DNA from 2 places in the Photobacterium swingsii genome. Region 1 is predicted to be linked to the other one. Evidence: predicted binding sites of a transcription regulator. Region 1 holds the regulator's gene; the other holds the start of a gene.
What was found. Region 1 encodes CRP, which controls carbon source genes, mostly activating them, when cyclic AMP is high. Its sites were predicted from a motif close to TGTGANNNNNNTCACA; they were not measured.
Positions count from the first base shown of each region.

Region 2: gltB (glutamate synthase large subunit) is a predicted target of CRP. The motif match lies at 3,034-3,049, and genes of this name have one in related genera.

Region 1 is NZ_AP024852.1:264,825-272,837, forward strand. Features, by position in the region: gene astD (succinylglutamate-semialdehyde dehydrogenase) at 1-1,392, shown strand, start outside; gene OCU77_RS01225 (DUF1338 domain-containing protein) at 1,493-2,287, shown strand; gene OCU77_RS01230 (hypothetical protein) at 2,364-2,558, opposite strand; gene crp (cAMP-activated global transcriptional regulator CRP) at 2,781-3,413, opposite strand; gene OCU77_RS01240 (OsmC family protein) at 3,686-4,090, shown strand; gene OCU77_RS01245 (phosphoribulokinase) at 4,186-5,055, opposite strand; gene OCU77_RS01250 (YheU family protein) at 5,135-5,353, opposite strand; gene OCU77_RS01255 (hydrolase) at 5,451-6,482, opposite strand; gene OCU77_RS01260 (aminotransferase-like domain-containing protein) at 6,494-7,897, opposite strand.
Region 2 is NZ_AP024852.1:3,190,419-3,198,431, reverse strand. Features, by position in the region: gene gltB (glutamate synthase large subunit) at 1-2,825, opposite strand, end outside; gene OCU77_RS14450 (TIGR01212 family radical SAM protein) at 3,448-4,383, shown strand; gene OCU77_RS14445 (sensor domain-containing diguanylate cyclase) at 4,531-6,360, shown strand; gene arcB (aerobic respiration two-component sensor histidine kinase ArcB) at 6,523-8,013, shown strand, end outside.

The DNA.
Region 1 (8,013 bases):
AATTCTGAAGTGATTTGGCAGGGACAAGCGGCAACCGCAGACCAAGTTGAACTGGCGGTGCAAAGTGCTCGTGAAGCCTTATTAAGTTGGCGTCATACCTCGCTCGACGCGCGTCAGGCTATTGTTGAAAAATATGCTGAACTGCTCAAAGAACACAGTGAAGATATTGCCACGACCATAGCGGAAGAAACAGGGAAACCCTTGTGGGAAACCCGCACCGAAGCGGGTGCTATGGTGGGTAAGATTGCGCTGTCGTTACGTGCTTACCATGAGCGTACTGGCCATAAAGAAAAAGAAGTGGCAGGGGCGACAACAGCCGTGCTGCGTCATCGTCCATTGGGCGTGATGGCGGTCTTTGGCCCGTATAATTTCCCAGGGCATTTACCCAATGGCCATATCGTTCCTGCATTATTAGCGGGCAATACTGTGGTATTTAAGCCATCTGAATTAACGCCTAAAACGGCGGAAGTGGCCATGAAGCTATGGCAACAAGCTGGCTTACCCGCAGGTGTGATTAACCTAGTGCAAGGCTCTCGCCCAACCGGTGAAGCGCTGGCGAGTTCAACAGGGATTGATGGCTTGCTGTTCACGGGGAGTGCGAATACGGGACACATTCTTCATCGCCAATTTGCAGGGCAACCCGGCAAAATGTTGGCATTGGAGATGGGCGGCAATAACCCTATGGTGATTTCAAATGCCCACGGTGATGTGGAAGCCACGGTATACACCATAATTCAATCAGCGTTCATTAGCGCTGGCCAGCGTTGTACCTGTGCCCGCCGTTTGTATTTACCCAAAGGTGAAGTGGGTGATGCCATTGTTGCGCGCTTAGTTGAAGCAACGGCGCAGCTACGCATTGATGGGCCATTTGCTGATCCTCAGCCTTTTATGGGGCCACAAATATCAATACAAGCTGCTGATGGCATTATTGCCGCGCAAGCGAATTTGGTGCGCCTTGGGGGAGAGGTTCTGCTTGAAGCGAAACGTGGTCAAGGGGCGATTGTCTCACCGGCCATCATTGAAGTGAGTGCCATTGCTGACTTGCCTGATGAAGAATACTTTGGTCCATTATTGCAAGTCGTACGTTACGAGGATTTAGCCCAAGCCGTTACCTTGGCAAATAATACCCGCTACGGCTTATCGGCTGGTTTGATCTCCACCGATGATAGTGAGTGGCAATATTTTATTGACCATATCCGTGCAGGCATAGTGAACCGTAACCGTCAGCTGACTGGTGCGAGTGGGGATGCTCCATTTGGTGGTCCTGGCGCATCAGGTAACTTACGTCCGAGTGCTTACTATGCCGCTGACTACTGTGCGTACCCTATGGCATCGATGGAGGGTGAACAAGCTGAGCTACCTGCACAGCTATCGCCAGGTATTACTTTGTAAGCAAGTTGAGCAGACATCATCAAACTAAAAAAGAAGTGCCATACTGATTAGGTCGAATCAGGGCACTTCTACATCCATCACCAGCGGGGAGCATCTCAACATGGAAAGAGTAGAGCAACTGTTTAACAACTTATGGCAAGACTATATTCAACGCCTGTGCCCATCAGCGGATCAAGTACATACATTACTGACCGAAGATGAGCCGCTACTGAATGACCATATTGCGTTGCGCACATTTAACTTACCGAAAGTCGGACTGGATGTGCTAGCCGCACCCTTTATTGCGATTGGTTACAAACCTTGTGGCACTTACCATTTTGAGTCTAAAAAACTCTACGCTGAGCATTTTGAACACCCAAACCCTGCGGCGCCAAAAGTGTTTATTAGTGAGCTATTGGTGGGTCAGTGTTCCTCATTATTGCAGCAATCGGTACGTAGTTTGATTGATCAAGTGCCAGAGCAAGCGGTGAAAGATCCTGCCTTCTTGTATGGCGGCCGTTTGTGGGACATTGATTTTGAAACGTATGAGATGTTAGCCGCAGAGAGTGAATATGCAGGGTGGTTAGCGGCGCATGGCTTTGGCGCGAATCACTTTACGGTTAGCATTAACCAACTAGAACAATTTACTGAAGTGGCCGAGGTGAATCACTTATTGGCACATAATGGCTTTGCCATCAATGTATCGGGTGGAGAAGTGAAAGGCAGTCCTGAAGAGATGTTAGAGCAGTCTTCTACCATGGCAGATAAAGTCCCTGTCGCTTTTTTAGATGGGGTAAAAACGATCCCTGGTGGTTTTTATGAATTTGCCAAGCGCTACCCGCAAGCCGATGGTGAGCTTTATACCGGATTTGTCGCTGCGTCGGCGGATAAGATCTTTGAAAGTACCGACAGCTAGAGTGCAATGTTCCGGCCAATCCCAGCGTTTCACGCAGAGGTCATGTTGATAGCATGGCCTTTGTTCTATCTGTGGCTTAATACAGGCTTTCTAAAGGCGGTGACCACTGCGAGCCTTCTTGGCGCTGCGGCGTATTCGCTAATGAGATATGTTGTTCGAGAAAGTGACGTTGGCCACTGAACCCTGTCATCTCAACAGTTGTGGGTAGTGGGGCAATCACGCTCGGTGGTGGGGTGTTAGTGTTGTACGGAGAAAAACGTTCGATATCCATATCACGAACTCCATGATGCCGATTTTGTCGGGGAAGAGGTGACGTCGTCCATCGACGTCTGTTATGCACAATGTAGCAAAGGTGGCGTAGTTAGCAAGTGAAGAATCAGTGACAAGGTTAGCAAATTTGGATTTAGATATACGCCATAGGTATGGTGTTTTTCCGATATAAAAAAAGCCGCAAAAGCGGCTTTTTTCTAGTGATAATCGATAAATCAACAGATTAACGAGTACCGTATACCACGATAGTTTTACCGTGTGCAGAAATCAGGTTCTGTTCTTCAAGCATCTTCAAGATACGACCAACGGTTTCACGTGAACAACCTACGATTTGACCGATTTCTTGACGGGTGATCTTGATTTGCATACCGTCTGGGTGCGTCATTGCATCAGGTTGTTTCGCTAGGTTAAGTAGCGTCTGTGCAATACGACCCGTTACGTCTAAGAACGCAAGGTCGCCCACTTTTTGGCTTGTTACTTGAAGGCGAGTTGCCATCTGTGCAGACAAGCGCATCAAGATGTCTGGATTAACTTGGATTAGCTGACGGAATTTCTTAAATGAAATCTCAGCAACTTCACAAGGTGTCTTCGCACGAACCCAAGCTGTACGTTCTTGACCTTCTTCGAAAAGGCCAAGTTCACCGATGAAGTCACCTTGGTTTAGGTAAGAAAGAATCATCTCTTTGCCTTCTTCATCCTTGATAAGAACAGCAACAGAACCTTTTACAATATAGTAGAGAGTTTCCGCTTTCTCACCCGCATGAATCAAAGTGCTTTTTGATGGGTACTTGTGAATGTGGCAATGTGAAAGAAACCACTCTAGTGTTGGATCTGTTTGAGGTTTACCTGGAACCATATTACTAACTTCCTCTGCGTTTGTTGCCCAACAACGACATCCCTATAATTTCAGTCTGGGCTTAACAATAGAATTGCTCGCTGGTTAGGATATTAAGTCAGCCGCTGGGCTGCAAGCTCACTTGAATAATTAATTGAGAGTTTAACTTTTTTCGGTGGGCATTTCTTGATATTGATCTATCTGAAATCGTCATTTTGTACTCATAAGTGTGCACATGATCACACGGTTGTTAGATTATGCAGAATTGACGCCAAAACACTAAGGAGAAAGCAATGCAATCACGTGTGAAATGGGTAGAAGGAATGACTTTTCTTGCCCAGTCAAATTCGGGTCATAGTGTGGTGATGGACGGCAATGGTGGCGAAAAAGCACCCAGTCCAATGGAGTTGGTTTTGATGGCGGCTGGTGGTTGTAGTTCGGTCGATGTTGTTGATGGTTTACAATCTGCAGATCAACGTATCACGGGCTGCGAAGCACAAATTTCCTCGGTGCGCCGCGAGACAGCCCCACGTATTTTTACCTCGGCAAATTTGCATTTTGTGGTGACGGGACATGATCTTGATGAAGCCTTGGTGGCAACAACCGTCGCTAATTCGCTCGAGAAATATTGTTCGGTTTGTTTGATGCTGGGTGAAGGGGTTGAATTGACGCATTCATACGAAGTGATCGCCGCATAAATCTATTGCTAGGTAAACTGTAGCAGCATGATAAAAACGGAGACTTGAGGTCTCCGTTTTGCTGTTATTTGTTTCACACGGCAATTAAACCGCGACTAGCCGATTTTCCCTGTTTCAATCAGCTGCTGGATCAGAGGACGCATTATTAGCTCCATCGCAAAGCTCATTTTGCCGCCCGGTACCACCAAGGTATTGTGGCGTGACATGAATGAGCCTTGGATCATCGACAATAAGTACGGGAAGTCGACATTCTTGATCCCACGAAAACGGATCACCACAAAGCTTTCATCTAAACTCGGGATCCCTTTGGCGCTAAGTGGGTTCGAGGTATCCACGGTGGGAACACGCTGGAAGTTAATATGAGTCCGTGAAAACTGCGGCGTGATGTAATTGAGGTAATCATCCATCGAGCGCACAATAGATTCCATTACAGCTTCACGAGAATGACCGCGGTCACGGGTGTCACGAACAATTTTTTGAATCCACTCTAAGTTGACGATTGGTACCATGCCAATCAAGAGATCAACATGCTGCGCAACATTGGTTTCACCGTCGACGACCCCGCCATGTAAGCCTTCATAAAATAAGAGATCGGTATTTTCAGGTAGCTCTTGCCATGGGGTGAAAGAGCCTGGCATTTGGTTATAAGGCACGGCTTCATCAAAGGTGTGCAGGTAGCGGCGGAATTTGCCGGTACTGTCTTCACCGTACTGATGGAAAAACTGTTCGAGTTGCGGGAAATCGTTCGCTTGGGGGCCAAAATAGCTGATATGGCGGCCCTGTTCTTTGGCTTTACGTATTTCGACGTCCATTTCGGGGCGTGTAAAGCGGTGGAAGCTATCGCCTTCCAGCCAAGCCGCATTGATGCTCATCATATTGAACATTTTGCGGAAGGCTTCTGAAGTGGTCGAGGTGCCCGCACCGGATGAACCTGTTACTGCAATGATGGGGTGTTTTGCAGACATGACAAACCCTGTCGTTAAGATTAACGATGAGTTATTAACAGGATGTTGCGATTAGATCAAGTGTAAGCGATGTCGAGTATTAGAAATTGAGATCTCGACGAAGCTTAATATCGACTGATTCATGTAATTCAGAAAACATCACTACGGCTTCGCCTTGGGCAAGCTGTTGGCGAACATGTTGAACTTTTTGTTCTAAGGTTTTTTCGTGCTCACCGTAATCGGTGCCTTCACGTAGAACAAAGTGTTCGATCAGGTTATCGAGGGTATCTGGGGCGATGTCTTGCCAAGGAATAATCATAACAACCACTTACTGCTTTAGGAGGAGGTAACCACTGATAACATTATTATCAGTGGTTAAGGCGGTTCAAGGCAAGCAAAGCGTGATGGATCAGGCTTTACTCTGACGTGCTGTGGCTAGGTTGAGTGTTTACCGCAGCAAAAGGCGCAAACCAAGCGGGCACGGTTGTTTCAAGCCAGAAGGTGGGCTTGTGCCATGATCCCGTTAAAAAGCCCACATGGCCGCCATTAGGACTCAGGTGATAGTCAATGTGGGCTGGGAGCGGCTGTGAAGGGATAACATCATGGGTCATGAAAGGGTCATCTTTGGCATGAATGATACGCAGGGGTACAGTGACCTGATGCAAACGCTGTAAGCCACTGCAACGCTGGTAATAGTCACTGGCGTCTTGATAGCCGTGCAGCGGTGCAGTTACCAGATCATCAAACTGGCGCAGGGTGCTAATCGCATTGATACCAGATTGATCTAAAGGTAGCGCATCGGGCAACAGGTTCATCTTCTTGCTGATGTTCTTTTTCATCGAGCTGAGCAGGTATTGTTTATAGACTTTAGAGAAACCTTGCTCAATACGCTCAGCGCAGGCGCCCAAATCTAATGGGGGCGAAATGACCTGTGCTGCGCAGAGCTCGCTGTCGTCACCATGTTCGGCAAGGTAGTTAACCAGCATGTTGCCACCCAGTGACACGCCAACCGCAAACAAGGGAGAGTCAGGAAATTGTTGTCTAATCCATTGAATGAAAAAGCGTGCATCGCTGGTTTCACCTGAATGATAACTTCGGGCTTGGCGATTCATCTCACCACTACAGCCACGAAAGTGCATCATGACGCCCAACCAACCTTGCTGCATTGCGGCGTGCAATAAGCCGTTGGCATAGGGGCTATTGAAGCTGCCTTCTAATCCATGAAACAGGATCATAATCGGCTGCCGTGGTGAGTGGCAGTGGGTTTTATTCACTTCTTGATGGTTACTTGGCACATCTGTCCATGCGATATCGAGAAAATCACCGTCTGGGGTTTCCAGCCGCTGAGTGTGTGGTGTGAATAGCGGTTTGCGACGAATAAAGCGTGGCAATAATGTTTGTAGGTGTGGATTACCTAATCCCGCAGCGGGAGTAAATGCAGCCGTCATCGTAGCGTCCTTTATAGTGGAAAGTCAGAAACAGGGTCTGTGCGCAGCAACTCACAGAGGATCTGCAGCCCTTGCTCAAGTTGCTGATGGTTCACTGGTGCACTGATCGCTAATCGTACTGCGGGCGGTGTGGTGCATCCCGGGGGCGTAAAGAGCTCCGCCGATTTAACCGTGACCTTGGCCTGTTCAGCTGCCGAGACAAAATCACTCAATCGCCAGTATTCAGGCAAGGTCAGCCAAACATGAAAGCTGGCCCTGTCGTGAGCGAGAGTAAATTCTGACAGGTAATGGGCCACGAGCCGTTGCCGCGCCGCAATATCATGTCTGATCTGTTGCAAGATACGATCCGCATCGCCTTGCTGGATCAGTTCGCACGCCAAAGCACTCAGCAGGGGGCTGATCATCAAGCTGTGATTATGTAAGGCCATATTCAGACGCTTTTGATGACGGGTCGGTACTTGGATATAGCCAAGTCGCAATCCTGGAGCGAGGCATTTTGATAATCCACCGATATGGATCACTTGTTCGCTCTCAAGATTGACGAGCGGGCTTGGCCGATGAGTGGGCATTAAGCCATTGACGTCATCTTCAATGATCAGCACTTGGTGTTGTTGGCAGACCGCCAAAATGTCACGACGACGTTGTTCGCTCATGGTCATGGTTGTTGGGTTTTGCAGCGTCGGGGTGCAATAAATTAACCGCGGCTGATACAACTGGCAGGCTTTATCTAAGCTGGCGGGGATCATGCCTTCGGCATCCATCTCTACGCTTTTAACCATAACTTGCTGTTGTTTGGCCAAACTCAGAAAGCCTGGGTACGAAACTGACTCCACCAACACAGTATCACCACTGTGGCAAAAAGCAGAAAGTGCTAATTGTGCAGCGTGTTGGCCACCTGAGGTGAAGTGCATGCGCTCTGCATCTATGGCGATGCCTTTTTGTTGAAGCCACTGGGCAACAAGCTGGCGATGCGCGGTGATGCCTTGTGGCTCTTGGTACAACATCAATTGGTTAAGTTGCTGAGGATCGCGACTTAAGGTCTGCATCGCTTGGGTTAGCATATCGGCGCGGTCGAGTTGTGGTGGGATGTTATAACCAAAATTACAGCCGTTAACCGATGGTGTTTCTGAAGACTTGTACACCCAATTAGGCTTATTAGCTTGACTGACAAAAGTCCCCGCGCCAATGCGTGCCTCGACTAACCCTTGGCGCTCTGCTTCGGCATACGCACGGGTGACTGTGCCTACTGTCACTGAGAGGTGATCAGCAAGGGCGCGATGAGTGGGGAGTTTTTCACCACTCGTTAAGGTGCCATTGAGGATCAACTGATTGATCTGCTGGGCTATCTGGCGATAAATAGGATCACTTTTGGGGTGATCTGTGGTGCTTATAGGGCTGAATGCTTCAATTGTCATGGTGACAATAAACCTTTTGATCCAATAAAACGGCGCTGTTATGGTGTGATTGTGCGTAATTTAGCACAAATTAACAACCTTTAGCTTTAATTGTATCGATACAATTTGTTTTGGGC
Region 2 (8,013 bases), 890 kb from region 1:
GCGACTTGTTTGATCGCTGAGCGTTCCCAGTCGCCGTTTTCTTTTTTCTCAAAACGATCCGGGTCTTCACCGCCTTCACCTGAGTTAGATTTAGCCCCGATACGGTTCATTGCCACGGCAAGGGTGGAGTGCGCTTCATAAGAGATAGAACCAAAGCTCATCGCACCAGTTGCAAAGCGTTTTAGAATGCTTTCAATCGGCTCCACTTCTGCGAGTGGAATGGCGCCTGCTGGGCTTTTGATGAACTCAAGTTGGCTACGCAGTGTTGCTGCATTATCACCTTGTGAGTCCACAGCATGGCAGTATTCTTTGAACTGACTGTAGTCTTTGCCGCGAGTGGATTGCTGCAGCAATGAAATTGTCTCTGGGTTAAAGAGGTGTTTTTCACCGCGCTGTTTCCATTGGTAAACCCCGCCCACATCTAGCATTTGAATTGGGATTTCACGGGTTGGGTAACCCACACGGTGACGGATCAATACTTCGTGTGCAATGTCATCAATCGTGAGGCCTTGAATACGTGAAACAGTCCCTGTGAAGTATTTATCAACCACAGCTTTGCTGATACCTAATGCTTCAAAAATCTGCGCGCCGTGGTATGACTGTAGCGTCGAGATGCCCATTTTAGAGAAGATCTTTAATAGGCCACCGTTCACCCCTTTACGGTAGTTGTTGAACAGTTCTTCGGTTGGTAACTCAGGATCGAGCTTACGTTTTCTCTGAAGATCAACCAGCGTTTCAGTCACTAGGTAGGGGTTGACTGCGTTCGCGCCGTAGCCGACCAAGGTAGCAAAGTGGTGAGTTTCACGTGCATCACCGGTTTCAACTATGATGTCACACTTAGCACGAAGCCCTTTGCGGATCAGGTGGTGGTGAACTGCGCCGACTGCCAGCATGGCAGGAATGGCTGCATGGTTAGAGTTAACTGCACGGTCAGTCAGAATAATGATCGAATAGCCATCTTGCACTGCATCTTCCGAGTATTGGCAAATACGCTTAAGGGCACGCTCTAGCTTGCCGTTTTCACCATTGGCGCGAAAGACGATGTCTAAGGTTTTGGCTTGTAAGTGTTCTTTATCTATCGCACGTAGTTTTTCTAATTCAGCATTTGATAAGACTGGCGACTCTAACTCTACCTTTTGGCAATGTTCTGGTGTTTCGTCGAGCAGGTTTTGGTCTTTGCCTAGGTAGGTGTTGAGTGACATCACCATACGTTCACGGATCGGATCGATCGGTGGGTTAGTCACCTGTGCAAATAGCTGCTTGAAGTAATTAGAAAGGTGTTGTGATTGGTGCGATAGCACAGCCAACGGCCAATCGGCGCCCATTGCACTGAGGGGTTCGTACCCAGTTTTTGCCAGCGGAACGATAATTTCGTTCACTTCTTCTGAACTCATACCAAAGGCTTGTTGGTGATGCAGTAGACGTTCAGGTGTTGGCTGGTGGTGCATGTTATCGGCATCAGGCAGCGACTTAAGTGTAAGCAGGTTGTCTTTCACCCATTGTTCATAAGGCTGCGCCGAGGCAATGCTGTCTTTCACTTCTTCATCTGAAATGATACGACCTTGCTCAAGATCGGCGACAAAGATACGTCCAGGCTGCAAGCGACCACGGAATTGCACATTCTCCGGTTCAATTTCTACCACACCAGATTCCGATGCCATTACTAAGAAGTCATCTTTGGTAACTGTGTAGCGTGATGGACGGAGGCCATTTCGGTCTAAGGTTGCACCTACTTGCACACCATCGGTGAAACAAACTGATGCTGGGCCATCCCAAGGTTCCATCACGTTGGCGTGGTATTGGTAAAACGCGCGACGCTTAGGATCCATGTTGGTATTTTCTTGCCATGCTTCCGGGATCAACATCATCAAAGCATGCGGTAGGCTACGACCAGAGAGTACCAGTAACTCCAGCGCCATATCAAAGTTTGATGAATCAGAGCTGCCTTCTTGGCAGATAGGGAGCAACATGTCGATTTCTTGTTGGCTGAACAGGTCAGACTCAAGAATCGCTTCACGCGCTTTCATCCAATTCAAGTTACCGCGTACGGTGTTAATCTCACCATTGTGCGCGATGTAACGGAAAGGCTGGGCGAGGCGCCAGCGAGGGAAAGTATTGGTTGAAAAGCGAGAGTGGACAAGGGCAAGCGCCGTCACCATGGTTGGGTTTTGCAGGTCAAGGAAGTACTGAGGCACCTGCTCTGTAGTGAGCTGACCTTTATATACCAATGTCTTATAAGACAATGAGTTAATGTAGAAGTCATCGCCAATATTCGACACGCTTTCTAGACATACACGTACCGTATAGTTACGAAGCACGTAGAGTTTGCGTTCGAGTACAGCTGGATCTAGGTTACTCCCCCCCGTGATAAAGACATGTTCAAACTGGGGTTCAGTGCTGAGAGGATCTTCACCTATCATCGAATTATCAACGGGTAAGACGCGATAACCGATCACTTCAAGGTCGAGGCGATTCGCATTACGTTCTAGGATATCGCGACACTGTTGACGTTTGTGTTCGTCTTTTGGAAAAAGCACCACACCGACACCATATTGCTCAAAAGAGGGCAACTTGATACCGAGCTTAACGGTTTCTTCGAGTAAGAATTCGTGCGGTTTCTGCAGTAAAATACCCGCGCCATCACCACTTGATGGATCACAACCTTGGCCGCCGCGGTGTTCCATACGGGCAAGCATATCAAGGGCTTGAGTGACAATCTCGTGGGATTTACGGTTCTTTAAATGGGCAACAAAGCCGATACCACAGGCATCGTGCTCTAATTCAGGTACATAAAGCCCCTGAGCATTAAGCTCTTGATCTGTCATAGATACATCCTTCCAGTGTTCAACAGACCTGTCCCAGGTCTGTATTATCCCTAATCGTTATATCGTCACATCTTGTCACTTTGAATGGACTACCTGTCCAGTGAACAAAACGGTGCGTTTGCTGTGGGATGATGTGTAAATCATTTAGCAAACTTAATTTTGCAGCACATCCATTCTGGTAATTAGATGTACTGTCATTTAATGAACTAGTGACATAAATCACTGCTTTTAGCGGGTTTTATGTCACAAATGTTGCTCATTATTTGCACATAAGTGTAACTATCCTACAGTTTTGATACTTTAATTACCAACAAAAAATAGCGTGATTAATCCACTATATCGACTGAAGCTGCATGTAAGTGTTACATGGTTGCGTAAATATTCGATAATCGTTCTCATTTTGCATATTCGTCCAATTTCATTTTTATTTATCCTTATTTACTATGTGGGTAATGAATGCAAGGGGCAGTTTCTTATGTTGTTTTAAATTTACAAGGTATAAACACGGGGGAAGTGAGCGGGGATTTACGTGCTTTTCTTGTTTTAACACAATTTTCAGCATTGGCTTTGGTGCTACGCTGCGCGGCTTATTTTTCCCATGGCCGAATACTCAGGTGATTAAATGCAACTACACGAACTCGTAAATACATTCGGACAAGATTTACATCGCCGCTATGGTGAAAAAGTGCATAAGTTAACCTTACATGGTGGCTTTAGTTGCCCTAACCGTGACGGCACGATTGGTCGTGGTGGCTGTACCTTCTGCAATGTCGCCTCATTTGCCGATGAAAAAGCGCAATATCTACCGATTGAGCAGCAGCTAAACCAGAGAGCGGGTGAGATCCACCGTGCCAAACGCTATTTGGCGTATTTTCAGGCGTACACTAGCACCTACGCTGAAGTACAAACCCTAAAAAAAATGTATGAAGAAGCCCTTAAAACAGCAGATATTGTCGGTTTATGTGTGGGAACGCGGCCAGACTGTGTGCCAGATGCTGTGTTGGAATTATTGGCAGAATACCATCAACAAGGCTATGAAATTTGGCTGGAGCTAGGCTTACAAACAGCGAATGATAAAACCCTTAAGCGGATTAATCGAGGGCATGATTTTGCATGTTATCAAGCGATCACTCAGCGCGCGCGTGCGCTTGGGCTGAAAGTGTGTACGCACTTGATTGTGGGTCTGCCCGGCGACACTAAAGCCGATAACCTTGACACCATTGAGAAAGTGGTGGCAACGGGGGTGGATGGGATCAAATTACATCCGCTACATATCGTGGAAGGCAGTAAAATGGGACAGGCCTGGAAGGCGGATCGTTTGAGTGCAATTAGCCTTGAAGATTATACGGATATTGCAGCGGAAATGATCCGTATGACACCGCCGGAAGTGGTTTATCACCGCGTTTCAGCCAGTGCGCGTCGTCCGACCTTGCTCGCACCAGAGTGGTGTGAAAATAGGTGGTTAGCCATGACAGAGGTTGGCCGTAAGCTTGATAAGCTCGGCGCGCAAGGCAGTCAATTGGCGACTCCTTTTGTTTATGAGCCATTTGCAAAGTAACTTGGTACATAGATTGAGTTGTGCAAACACTCAAAAACTGGAGGGGATTGTGGTAACGTAAGCGTACTATTGCGTTGCTACTTAATAGCATGCGCCATCAAGATGCTTAATGAAGCGAACATCCCCTAAGGTAATGTGTTCAGACCTATGACGACTCCTAAATTTGCCGTTCACATGGCCTGTTTTTTCTTGTTAACTGGATTATCCCCGATGGCGCAAGCGGCATCTTTGTCGCTAGAGCAACCGCTTTTCATTTTTGCTTTGATCCTTGCGATGATAGTGTTCGCTGGATCAATTTTGGCACTCGTCTTTCATAACGCGGAAGCCTTTTCATTCCGTAAGCTCTATTCCATGCTCACTAACTTGCCTGTCGCGGCCATGATTGTATGCAGCAAGGACGGCAAGTTGATGTATGGCAATAAAGCAAGCCGAGAGCTACTGGGTATTCGCAAAGTAGGCAATAGCTACTTTTACCCGCCTGAAGTTGAAGCGCAAATGATGTGCGATATTTTGCGTCCACATACATCGCTATTGAGCTTTAAAAGCTGGAAAGAAGAGTTACAGTTTTCAGGTAAGCACCCGCTCTCTGTTTTCGTTTCAGGCCAGTATGTGCGTTACAAGTGGCAACCCGCGTGGCTACTTTTTATTTCCCCATCCAATGAAACCATATCGCCTGATACCACCAGTAAACGAGAGCACCGTGTGTTACAAGGGGTGTTGAATTCGTTGTCTGAGTTAGTCTATTTCCAAGATAAGTCTGGCAAGGTGATGGGTACCAACAAGGCGTATGATCGCTTTTGGCGTGATCGTGAAAGTGAAGGCTTGATTGACAACATTGAAGTGTCATCAAAAAATAACTCGACCCATACATGGACCACATCACCAGATGGTGCCAGCCGTTTATTGGAAACCAATAAAACGGCTTTGATCGGTGATTTTGGTGAAATATTAGGGTCATTAAGCATTAGCCATGACGTGACCGATTGGCATGAAATGCAAGAGAGTTTGAAGCAAGAAATCGAGAAGCGTGAGATCACCGAGCAAGCGTTAGCACACCGTAATAATTTACTTGATACGATCCTTAGCGCTAGCCAAGACCCCATTGGTTTGTATAACGAGCATTGGGTTTATGTAGGGTGCAATGAACCGTTCGCGCGCGCGCTGGGCCATACCCAAGAATCTCTGTTGGGGAAAAAAGCCTCTGACGTTATCGACCCTGATAAGTGGAAAGAATTTAAAAAGGTTAACGAGCAAGTGATCAAAGAAGGGGTCACGGTTAAAACAGAAGATTACGTTATTTTGCCTGATGGAGAACCCATTTGGTATGAAGTGGCTACCTCGCCATATCGTGATCCTATAGAGGGGACTGCTGGGGTCTTGGTGATGGGACGTGATATTACGGAACGTAAGCATGCCCAGCAACAGCTCGCAGATGCCATTATGGAGCTGCAAGAGCTTAGCTTTATTGACAGTTTAACCAAGGTGGCGAATCGCCGTAGCTTTGACGAGCATTTACGGAAAATGTGGCATAGCCATATTCGTGAACAAAAATCGCTGACCTTGATCTTGTGTGATATTGATAACTTCAAGGCTTACAACGATAACTATGGTCACCAGCAAGGGGACCGTGCGCTGCTTGATGTCGCCAAGACACTGAGCCAAGTCATCAAGCGTGAGACCGATGAAGTGGCCCGCTATGGGGGGGAAGAATTCGCTTTCTTATTACCTTGTACTAACTTAGATGGTGGCCAAATTGTCGCGCGAAATATTCATCGTTATGTGGCACAAGCAGCGATTGAGCATGCGTACTCTGAAGTGAAAGATGTGCTAACTGTCAGCTTGGGGGTTGCGACAGTGACTCCAGTTCCTAACCAAGATTATGGCGAACTGGTGCGTATGGCTGATATTGCGCTGTATAAAGCAAAAGCATCGGGGCGGAACTGCACCATGGTGATGTCGGATAATCATGATTTTTAAGCGCGAACGGCATCAGCTTAAATGAATGGAATCAATACAGAGAAGAAACCTGCGTCAGCAGGTTTTTTTTGCTCTGGATCACACGAACTGAGGTACTTCTCCTTGGGGAAATAGCCGCAGGCACTTATGATGAGAGCAATGCTGCGAATAATGGATTAAATCATGAAACAAATCAAAGTGCTGGCCCAATTCTATGTCGACTTGCTGGTCAAACTTGGACTTGTCCGCTTCAGCTTGCTGCTCGCGTTGGCCTTGGTGGCGTTAGCGGTCGTTGTGCAAGTAGGGGTGACCTTGGTACTGCAAGGTGAAGTGAATGATATAGATATCGTACGATCGGTATTCTTTGGCTTGTTGATTACGCCATGGGCGGTGTATTTCCTGTCGGTGGTGGTGGATCAATTAGAAGACTCACGTCAGCGCTTATCGAAATTGGTGACGAAATTAGAAGAAATGCGTTCACGCGATATGCAGCTGAATAATCAGTTACAGGAAAATATTAGCCAACTGAACTCTGAAATAGAAGAGCGTGAAAAAGCCGAAGAAGGGCGCCAAATTGCGATGCAAGATCTCGAAAATGAGGTCTATCAGCGTGAAAATGCTCAACTAGAATTAGCGGAACAAAGTGCGCTCCTTAAATCCTTTCTCGATGCCTCTCCTGATTTAATTTATTACCGCAATGAAAAGGGACGTTTTTCTGGTTGTAACCGTGCGATGCAAGAGTTGACGGGGAAAACAGAAAAAGAATTAGTCGGCCTTACCCCTTGGGATGTTTATAGCGAAGAAGTCGCCAGTAAGATAGCGGAAACTGATCAGCAGGTCTTTAGTCAAAATGTTTCGCTGACTTACGAGCAATGGTTGGAATACCCAGATGGACATAAGGCTGTATTCGAACTGCGTAAAGTCCCTTTCTACAGCCGTGATGGGCGCCGCTTAGGTTTGATGGGCTTCGGTCGTGACATTACCGAGCGTAAGCAATATCAAGATGCCCAGGAAAAAGCGAGCCGCGACAAGACCGCCTTCATCTCAACCATTAGTCACGAATTACGCACGCCATTGAATGGCATTGTCGGTCTGAGTCGTATGTTGCTAGATAGTGAGTTAAATGCCGAGCAGCGTGGCTACATGCGAACCGTGCATGTGAGTGCGATAACTCTGGGCAATATTTTTAACGACATTATCGATATGGATAAATCTGATCGCCGTCGTTTAGAACTGCTGCCGAAACCCCATGATTTCCTAGAGTTTGTTGATGAAATGGAAAACATCTCAAGCTTGATGGCAGAACAGAAAAACCTACGTTTTGATTTAGAACGTTTATCAGATTTACCGAAATGCATTGAGGTCGATGGCACACGCTTGCGCCAAGTGTTGTGGAATTTGATCAGTAACGCGACCAAGTTCACCAAAGAAGGTGGGGTGGTTTTATCGGTAAGCAGTGAATTACTGGATAATAATCAAGCCGAGATCGTTTTTGAGGTTGAAGATAGTGGTATCGGTATGCCACACGATGAACTCGATAAAATCTTTGCCATGTACTACCAAGTGAAAGACGAGAACGATAATTTACATGCGGTTGGTACCGGGATTGGACTTGCCGTTTCGCGTCAACTGGTCCAAATGATGGGCGGGGATATTACCGTGATGTCAGATGTG